One region of the Vreelandella vilamensis genome, then DNA from elsewhere that is predicted to be linked to it. Evidence: riboswitches for the same ligand, from Rfam matches in the RefSeq annotation. Region 1 holds a riboswitch; the other holds the start of a gene.

Region 1 (5,012 bases):
AACAAACAACAAAGCCCCGCAAGGCGGGGCTTTGTTGAATGCGTGGTGTTGAATATGTGGTGTTGGATGTGTGGCGCACTATGCAGTGCCGACGTTAAGCGAGCTCAAACAACGGCGCGCTTTCTATCAGCAGGCGCTTCAACGGTTCGAGTTGGCTTTCGTGCAGTATTAAAAGCGTTTTTTCCGTGGCGAAGTGGCGCCCAGGCGGCGTCAAAAAGGCGAATTCTCCCTCTTCGAGGTGAAATTCGTGAATTTCACGCGTGCCTTGGGAGGTGCGGCACTGGCTACTCCGGTAGGCATCATCTTCACCGTATACGAGACGGTGATACATCTTAAACTGGGTATAAAGCGCAAGGCCGCCTTCAAAAGAAGGCCAGCGTGCCGGGCGTGCTTTGGTTTCATCGTCCAGCGGTTGGCCGTCAGCTTTGGCATCGGCCATCGCGTCGTTCAAAGGCTTGGCCAGAAGTGAGCCCGCTGTTTCGGGAAACGCTGTGTTGTTTTTCATCGCGGCGGAAAATTCGTCTGCCGCTTGACGTAAATCGTTGATGTCGCTGAGCGGGTATTCCGCGAATTTAAGGTCGGCAGGTTCACAGCCACCGTTTTCCCAGCCGTGAATTACGCGCAGCGTAAATAGTTCGCGGTGTATGGGGCGAATGGCCAACAGATAGAGCATTACACGGATATGCAGCTGCCGTTCGTGGCTGTCGTTGTCAAATGCGTGGTAGGGGTCGGCAAATAGTTCGTGAAGACGCCCGGGGGTATGTTCCTTCGCTTCGGTATAGCGCATGAGGCTTCCCTATAAACTCACGTTGGCGCAGGTTAGCGCCTTTGTAGCAGATTAAGAGTCGATGTATGACGAATACAAAACTTACCTCAGTATGGCGAGACTCGCGATAGATTAAAAGAGCTAAGCAACTGAATGGCGTGTTTGTCTTGACTTTCATGCGTGAACGTCACTCTCTAACGCGCTACGTTAACGTCATGCCTGTAATGCGTTAATTTAACACCGATATTTCACAACCGTATTTCACAACAATAAAAGGAGTCTTTATGACGTCACCTATTAGCCGTTTTAGCGTTCCGGAATCGCTGGAAGCACTGCCCGAAGACATTCGCGACACCATACTGGCTGTGCAGGAAAAAGCCGGTTTTGTGCCCAATGTGTTTTTGATGCTGGCGCATCGACCGGCCGAGTTTCGCGCCTTCTTTGCGTATCACGATGCGTTAATGGAGCGTGAGTCGGATACCTTAACCAAGGCGGAAAAAGAGATGATTGTGGTGGCGACCAGCGCGCGCAATCGTTGCCTTTATTGCGTCGTCGCTCATGGTGCGTTGGTGCGTATCTACAGTAAAAACCCAGAGCTTGCCGATCAGGTAGCCGTGAACCATCGCACCGCGCCGATTAACGAGCGCCACCGCGTGATGCTCGATTTTGCCATGCATTGTGGCGTGGAGGTCGGCGAGTTAACCGATGCGTGGGAAGAGCGGCTGACGAATGTGGGTTTTACCCGCGAAGACATCTGGGATATTGGCGCCATTACGGCGTTTTTCGGCCTATCGAATCGACTCGTCACCCTTACCGGTACGCCGCCCAACGAAGAGTTTTACCTGATGGGGCGTGTGCCACGGGAAAAATAACGCCGGTACTTCGGCTTTACTGCTCAGGCGAATTGCGTAACCATGCGCAACGCGGATGACCGCAATCACAATTCAATTCACTGTCGCCAGGGGAGCCCATTGGGCTGAGAGCGCACACATTCGTGCTGACCCTGGAACCTGATCCGGTTCGTACCGGCGGAGGAAGTGCGACATGCCTTACCTAACCACTGCGGCGCTAGCCGCGGCGCTTTTCTGTTTTGCTTACCTTGGCCTGCGCGCACGCCGCGCTGACGGCTTGCTAGATGACTACGTCACCGCGCGCAATTCCCAATCGGCGGGAACGTTAGGGCTTTCGTTTTTGGCCTCGGGAATGGGCGCGTGGATTTTGTTTGCGCCGCCGGAAATCGGCGCCTTTGTCGGTCCGGTAGCCCTTGCCGGCTACGCGATTGGCTCGGCGCTGCCGTTTATCGTACTGGGCCTTTACGGCCCCAAAATCCGCCAGGCGTTGCCGCAGGGGCGCAGTATTGCCGAGTTTGCCGAGGCCTGTTATGGGCGCGGCGTGCGGCGCTGGGTGTCGTTGGTGTCGGTGGCCTATATGGCGTGCTTTCTCGCCGCCGAGTTAACCGCTATCGGCGCGATTACCTCGCTTCTATCCGACGTGCCGCCGGCGCTGGTGATCTTGGGCGTGGCCTTAACAACGTTGGCTTATACCGCCGTGGGTGGCCTGCGGGCGAGCCTGGCCACCGATCGCTGGCAAGCGTGGTTGTTAATCGCGCTGTTGTTGATCGTGGGCGGCGTTGCGCTCACGGCGTTGCCTGAATTGCCGCAAACCGCCACGATGCCAAGCGCCCCAATAGGGAGTGCCTTGAGCGTGGCGCTGACTCTGGTGATTGCGGTGACCGCGGCAAACTTGTTTCACCAAGGCTATTGGCAGCGGGTATGGGCTGCTGAAAATAACCAAAGCCTGGGGCGCGGCGCCTGGCTTGGCGGCGGTGCGACGGTGCTGGTGGTGATGCTCATTGGGGGGCTTGGGATGCTCGCCGCGATGAGCGGTGTTGCCCTGGGAGAGCCGCCGATTCCCTTTTTTGCGCTGTTAAGCGAGGCGCCCAGCTGGCTGGCGCTGCCGGCATTGATCCTGGCGGTCACGTTGGTGGCGTCGAGTGTCGATACCCTGCAAAACGGCATCGCCTCATTAGCGGCGGGCAATAGCCGCCAACGCCAGTGGTCGCTGGCGGCGGCGCGGTGGGGCACGGTGGCGCTGATGGTGCCGGTCGTCGTGGTTGCCCTGCAGGGGCTCTCTGTGTTGCGGCTATTTTTGATCGCCGATCTGCTCTGCGCAGCGATCGTGATTCCGGTGCTGCTCGGCTTATGGCGGCGCATGACGCCGCTGGCGGCGGTGGCCGGTGGCGTCGCCGGCATGCTTGGTGCCATTCTTCCTGGTTGGGTAGCGCAAGGTAGCGTAAGCGCTGGGCTGATGGCCGCGAGCTTCCCCAATAGTATCCCCACGCTGCCGCCATTTTTAGGGGCGCTGGTGGCGTCTACACTTGTTAGCGTGTTAATGGCAAAAATGAACCGGGCGCGTTGATAGAAAGTCAGCGTAACGGCAGAAGTGAGGCGTTTAACGCGTTATGCTAGAAAAAATATAAACGTGATTCGCCTCTATGCTTGACTACCCTGTTCCTGCCAATGAAGCCCAGCGCCTGGCTGTGCTTCATCAGCTTAAACTGCTAGATACCCCTGATGACCCGGTGTTTGACCGGGTCACCCGGCTGGTTACCCAACTGCTCAACGTCCCCATTGCGACAGTGACGCTAATTGACGCCGACCGTCAGTGGATTAAATCGCGCGTGGGCACCGACACCCGCGAAACACCGCGAAGCGTGGCGTTTTGTTCGCATACCATCGCTGAGGGCGCCTCCTTGGTAGTGGAAGATGCACGCCAAGATCCGCGCTTTAGTGCCAATCCGTTAGTCGATTGCGAAAATGGTATCCGCTTTTACGCCGGCATACCGCTTATCACGTCTGAGGGCTATGCGCTCGGTTCGCTTTGCGCCGTGGATACGCAACCGCGTCCCCTGTGCGAAGAGGAACTTGCCGCACTGAAAGACTTGACCGGCATCTTGAATGACGAGATTCGCCTGCGCGAGCATTTGACCCAAGAGCAGCAGCGCCGCGCGGCATCACAACGCGAGCTTGACGCGCTGCACAGAAGCTTGGAGGAGCAAATTGAACGGCGCACCCGCGAGCTGAATTTAGTGATTGAATCGGCGTACGATGCCTATATTAGCGCGGATGAAAATTACCGCGTACTGGATTGGAATCGTGCCGCGACGGCGATGTTTGGCTGGTCGCCTCACGAGACGTTAGGGCAGCCGCTGCACGCGTTGATCTTCCCTCAGGGTGTCCCGCCGTACGATGAAACCAAACCCATCGAACTCAACGCGTATCGCCGGGATGGTCTCGAGATGCCGGTTGAGGTGCGAATGAAGTCGCTGCGCATTGAAGGTAAAAAGCGTTATAGCCTCTTTCTTCACGACATTACCGAGCGTCGCCAGCTAGAGCGGATGCGTGATCGGGAAGCCCGCCAGGATGTACTCACGCTCTTGCCTAACCGGCGGGCGTTGGATGAACGGCTGCCCGAGGCAATGGCCCGCGTGCGGCGGCTTAACCAGCCGCTCGCGGCGTTGTTTTTAGACCTGGATGGTTTTAAAGCCGTGAACGACCGTTATGGGCACGCCGCGGGGGATGAGCTGCTGCGAGAAATTGCCAAGCGCCTACGCCACAGCGTGCGCGAAACCGATTATGTCGCACGCTGGGCGGGCGATGAGTTTGTGATGATATTAGAAGGGATGGCGCCCGAGGCGATGCTGGGGCTGGCGGAAAAGCTGATTCAGACCATCGAGACACCGATCCGGGTTGGCGACCTGTCACTTAGTGTCAGCACCAGTATTGGCGTGGCAAGCTACGCCCCGGCGAGCGAGGAAACCGCGCAAGAGTTGTTAAAACGTGCCGACGTCGCCATGTACGACGCCAAGCACGCTGGCAAAGCGCAAGTGAAAGTCGCCGATTAAAGAATGACCAGTAAGGAGACGCATGATACGCGTATTACTCACACTGCCGGATGGCACCACGCAAGAAGGCGATGAAACGCTGATCGCGCGCTTTCGCGAAACCCCTCAAAGCCATGTCTGGATCGACATGCGTGGCGTGGAGCAAACGCAAGAACGGGCATTGCTTGAATCCTTTGAATGCCATCCGCTTGCGATTCAAGATGCCCATAAAGAACGTCATCCGCCGAAGATCGAAGAGTTTGAAACGCACACGCTGATTATCTATCGCGGCATCTCTTCGTTTGATGCTGAGCTTAACTACGTGCCGCAACAGGTGAGCTTTTTCATCGGCGAGCGTTTTTT
Region 2 (5,012 bases), on a different contig from region 1:
GCCCAGAAGCTCTTCTACCTTCTGGCGCGAGAGCGCGGCCAGAATTGGCAGCACCAGCACCACCTGCGCCATCACCATGGCCGATGGCGTAAACAGAAGCCCCCACTCGCCCAGCGGCCCAGCGCGTGAGAGCAGCAAATAAACGGATAGCCCCGCCACAACCGGTGGCAGCCCCATTAGTGCGTTGAGCGCCACGACGACCGCACCGCGCCCAGGAAAGCGCCACAGCGCCACCGCCGCCCCTAAAGGAAACCCGAGCACAGCGGCGACGAGAACCGCTAACAACGACACCTTAAGCGATAGGGCGACGATCTGAAATAGCGTGGCGTCTAGGTTCAGCAGTAGTGATAGCGCCACATAAAACGCATTGTTTTCCACGGCCGCGCCTCCTTATACCTCTTTATACAGCTCGGCGTTTTTATGGTATGGCCGGGCAAGTGTTGAGAAAGCGATGGCGATGACTCGTAAAACCCTCTTTCGCGGAGACAATGAGAATACGTCAAACTATCACAAACGCACAGAGGAGCGGCCCCATGAAAACCCGATTAGCGCGCTAGGTGGCGTGGGGTATAACGCTTAAGCGCGCTACACCGGCTTATAAAGCTCGGCGCCTTCGCGGCGAAACTTCTCCGCTTGCTCTTCCATCCCGCGGTCGCGGTAGGTGTCGCGCACTTCCTGACTAATTTTCATCGAGCAGAACTTGGGCCCGCACATGGAGCAAAAGTGCGCCACCTTAGCGGAGTCCTTGGGCAAGGTCTCGTCGTGGTATTCCCGCGCGGTGTCGGGGTCGAGGCCTAAGTTGAACTGGTCTTCCCAGCGGAACTCAAAACGCGCCTTGGAGAGCGCATTGTCGCGTCGCTGGGCGGCCGGGTGGCCCTTGGCGAGATCCGCGGCGTGGGCGGCGATCTTGTAGGTAATGATGCCGGTCTTAACATCGTCTTTATTGGGCAGGCCCAAGTGCTCTTTGGGCGTGACGTAACAGAGCATGGCACAGCCGTACCAGCCGATCATCGCCGCCCCGATGCCGGAGGTAATGTGATCGTAACCCGGCGCGATGTCGGTGGTCAGCGGCCCAAGCGTATAGAAAGGCGCCTCGTCGCACTCGGCAAGCTGTTTGTCCATGTTTTCCTTGATCAGGTGCATGGGCACGTGGCCGGGGCCTTCGATCATCACCTGGACATCGTGCTTCCAGGCGATCTTGGTCAGCTCCCCTAGGGTTTCCAATTCGGCGAACTGGGCGGCATCGTTGGCATCGGCAATGGAGCCCGGCCGCAAGCCATCCCCCAGCGAGAACGCTACGTCGTACTGCTTGCAGATCTCGCAGATGTCTTCGAAGTGGGTATAGAGAAAACTTTCCTGGTGATGGTAGAGGCACCACTTGGCCATGATCGAGCCACCGCGGCTGACGATGCCGGTGACGCGGTTGGCGGTCAGCGGTACGTAGCGCAACAACACGCCGGCATGGATAGTGAAGTAGTCCACGCCTTGCTCGGCCTGCTCGATCAGGGTGTCGCGGAACACCTCCCAGGTGAGGTTCTCGGCAATGCCGTTGACCTTCTCCAACGCTTGATAAATGGGCACGGTACCGATGGGGACCGGAGCGTTGCGGATGATCCACTCGCGGGTCTCGTGGATGTTCTGCCCGGTGGAGAGGTCCATGATGGTATCCGCGCCCCAGCGGATGCCCCAGGTCATTTTGTCGACTTCCTCTTCAATCGAAGACGTCACCGCCGAGTTGCCCAGGTTGCCGTTGATTTTCACCAGGAAGTTGCGCCCGATGATCATCGGCTCGGACTCCGGATGATTGATGTTGCACGGGATGATCGCCCGACCGGCGGCGACTTCATCGCGCACGAATTCCGGCGTAATTTCCTCGGGAAGCCGAGCACCAAACCCCTGCCCCGGATGCTGATGGCCGAGAATGCGCTCGACTTCCGCCGTGCCCGCGTACTTGGCAGAGAGCGCTTGGCGACGCTGGTTCTCGCGGATGGCGATGAACTCCATCTCCGGCGTGATGATGCCTTGGCGCGCGTAGTGCAGTTGAGTGACGTTTTTTCCGTCTCTGGCGCGCCGAGGCGTGCGTTTTAGCTCGAAGCGCAGCTGGGCCAGCATGGGGTCGCTTGCGCGGCGTTTACCATACTCGGAGGTGGGGCCAGCGAGGAACTCGGTATCGTCGCGGGCCTCGATCCAGCCACGGCGCAGCTCGGGAAGGCCCTTTCTCAAATCGATTTCGGCGTTCGGGTCGGTATAGGGGCCGGAGGTGTCGTAGACCAGCAGCGGCGGATTTTCTTCGTCGATGCCCGAGGTCTTGGTGGGCGAAAGCGATATTTCGCGAAAAGGCACGCGGATATCCGCGCGTGTTCCTTCAACGTAGACCTTGCGCGAGCCGGGCAGCGGCTGGACGCTGGCGGCGTCGACCTGGGCGGTCTCGGCGAGAAAATGTTGTGTCTTGCTCATGTGGAATGCTCCCGTGGTGGTGGCCAGGGAGGCGAAGGGACTGGCAAAAAATTTAAGAGTGCGCGGGAAGGCGCGTGCCAGTGCTTGATCCCTACGCCGGTACCCTTTCTGGCATAGCGCCAGAAAATTAGCCGGATCAGGTTCAACGGGACCAGCGCTTGGCGAATCGTTCATCAACGAAAGCCCTGCGCCATCTCAGCCGGATTCACCGGCACCCCGTCAAGCGAGTTCAATGATTTTAGGGAACACTAACCCCTTGCGCAATGTTCTTTAGCAATACTCATTAGCGATACCCATTAGCAATACGCTTTAACGCTTAGGTAACGCATCGAAAAACGTAGACGAAAAGTTGATCCAGGTTCTAGACCTAAGCCAAAAGTTACGCGAGGCTACTGAATGCCATCAATCTAATGGCGGCACCATCATCACCAAGAGGGGCTTTCGCGTGGCTGAAAGCAAGGACTGCACCGCAAAATCGTTTTGCTTGCGCTGGCTTACCGCCGGATTTATCGGCTGGCTGATCACCTTCCCGGCTCACGCCATTGAGCCCGGCATTCAGTTAAGCGACGCCGAAAAAGCCTATTTGGAAGCAAACGAGCCCATCGTTTTTGTCAGCCAACGCGCCTACCCGCCGTTTGAGTTTGTCGATGATGATGGCGAGCGCCAAGGCATGATGGTGGAGCTTGCGCATTGGATCGCCACCGAAGCCGGCTTTCACGCTCAGTTTGTCAACACTGACTTCAGCACCGCCCAAGCCCAGATTCAAAACGGCGACGCCGACGTACTTACCAGCTTTTTCTACAGCAAAAGCCGTGACCAACATTTTGATTTCACGCAAACGATTTTCGAGGTGCCAGCGGCGATTTTTGTGCGCGCGGATCGCCCCGATATGGCACGGCTTTTAGACCTCGACGGGCGCCGGGTGGCCACCCAACGCGACGACTACGCCGAAGAGTATCTGGAAGAGAGCGATATCGAGGTCGAGCTTGTCTCCACCCGTAACTTTGCCGATGCCGCCCAGGCGGTGATTAATGGCGAGGCTGATGCCATGATCGGCGACGAGCAAATCGTGCTCTACCATCTTTACCGTGAAGGGCTAAACGATGAGATGAAGCGGGTGGGCGAGCCGCTCTATACCGGTTTGAACGCCATGGCGGTGATCGACGGCAATCAACCGCTGCAGAGCATCCTTAACAAAGGCATCGACCAGGCCCGGGCACAAGGCACGCTGGATCGGCTCAATGAAAAGTGGCTTGGTCAGGTGCTACCTTCTGCACGCATCAACTGGCGCGACTATTGGCCCCATGCGCTGATTGTCATCGTTGCCGCGCTCTGGGTGATCGCCTGGAACCTGCGCTTGCGCCAACTCGTGCGCCGCAAAACCCGTGAGCTTCGCCACAACCAAAAACGCTTGACGGAAATACTGCACGCCACCCGCACGGCCACCTGGGAGCTGGACGTCGCCAGCGGGCAGTTGCGCGTTAACGACTGCTGGGCGGAGATACTGGGTTACGCCCCCGAAGAGCTCACCCTCTCTAGCGTTGCGCAGTGGCGGCGCTGGGTCCACCCAGATGACCTTGAGGAGGCAGAACAAGCGCTAAATAACCACTTACGCGGCCACACCGCTAGCTACTCTTGCGAGTTCCGCCTACGCCATCGCGATGGTCATTGGCTGTGGGTACTGGATCGCGGCAAGGTCACAAGCCGCAATGCCCAGGGCCAAGCCTTGAAAGCCTCCGGCACACGCATTGATATCAGCACCGAGCGCCACGCCGAGTCAGACCTGCGCTTGGCCGCCAGCGTATTTCACAACGCCCACGACGCCATCCTGCTCGCCGATAGCGAAGGGATGATCCTGAATGCCAACGCGGCGTTTACGCTTATCTCCGGGATAGGGGCCGAGGAAGTTCTTCACACTCGCGCGACGCTACTCGACCACTTAAGCGACGGGCAGGAAGTGTGGCAGGGCGAGGTGACGCAAACGCGCAAAAGCGGCGAGCACTACCCCACCCTTGTGACCATTTCACGCGTGGATAACAGAGCTGACCGCAGTGCGCACTATGTCATTGTCTTTACCGATATTTCCCGCCAAAAAGAGTACGAAAACCGACTGGAGCATCTCGCTTACTTTGATTGCCTGACCGACCTTCCCAACCGTGAGCGCTTAACCCAGCATCTCGCCCAAGCCATGGCGAATGCCCGCCGTCACGGCCATCGTGTGGTGCTTGCCTACCTTGATCTTGACGGTTTCAAAGAAATTAATGATACCTACGGTCACCCTCTCGGCGACCAGGTATTGAAAGTGATCGCTGAGCGGCTGCGCGGCACGGTAGACGGCGATACCGTCGCGCGTCTTGGCGGCGATGAGTTCGTCATCATGCTGCTGCACCAGCACAGCGACGACGCCATGCAGCGCGTCATCACGACCCTTATTCAGCGCGTTAATCAACCAATGTGGCTCGCCGGTCATGAACTTCGCGTGTCCGCCAGTGTTGGCGTTGCTTACTACGTTGGCCAACCAAACGAGGATCACGATGATATCGAGCCGGATCAGT

What was found. Region 1 has a riboswitch for thiamine pyrophosphate ahead of QC823_RS01285 (SLC5/6 family protein). Riboswitches for the same ligand answer to the same signal wherever they lie in the genome.
Region 2: linked by a shared signal. The riboswitch ahead of thiC (phosphomethylpyrimidine synthase ThiC) and the one ahead of QC823_RS01285 (SLC5/6 family protein) in region 1 are both predicted to bind thiamine pyrophosphate.

What each region holds. Positions count from the first base shown of each region.
Region 1 is NZ_JARWAN010000002.1:14,601-19,612, reverse strand. Features, by position in the region: gene QC823_RS01295 (hypothetical protein) at 95-787, opposite strand; gene QC823_RS01290 (peroxidase-related enzyme) at 1,051-1,638, shown strand; TPP riboswitch at 1,717-1,821, shown strand; gene QC823_RS01285 (SLC5/6 family protein) at 1,811-3,184, shown strand; gene QC823_RS01280 (sensor domain-containing diguanylate cyclase) at 3,261-4,670, shown strand; gene corA (magnesium/cobalt transporter CorA) at 4,693-5,012, shown strand, end outside.
Region 2 is NZ_JARWAN010000008.1:55,995-61,006, forward strand. Features, by position in the region: gene QC823_RS06800 (ABC transporter permease) at 1-378, opposite strand, end outside; gene thiC (phosphomethylpyrimidine synthase ThiC) at 586-2,457, opposite strand; TPP riboswitch at 2,529-2,686, opposite strand; gene QC823_RS06810 (EAL domain-containing protein) at 2,903-5,012, shown strand, end outside.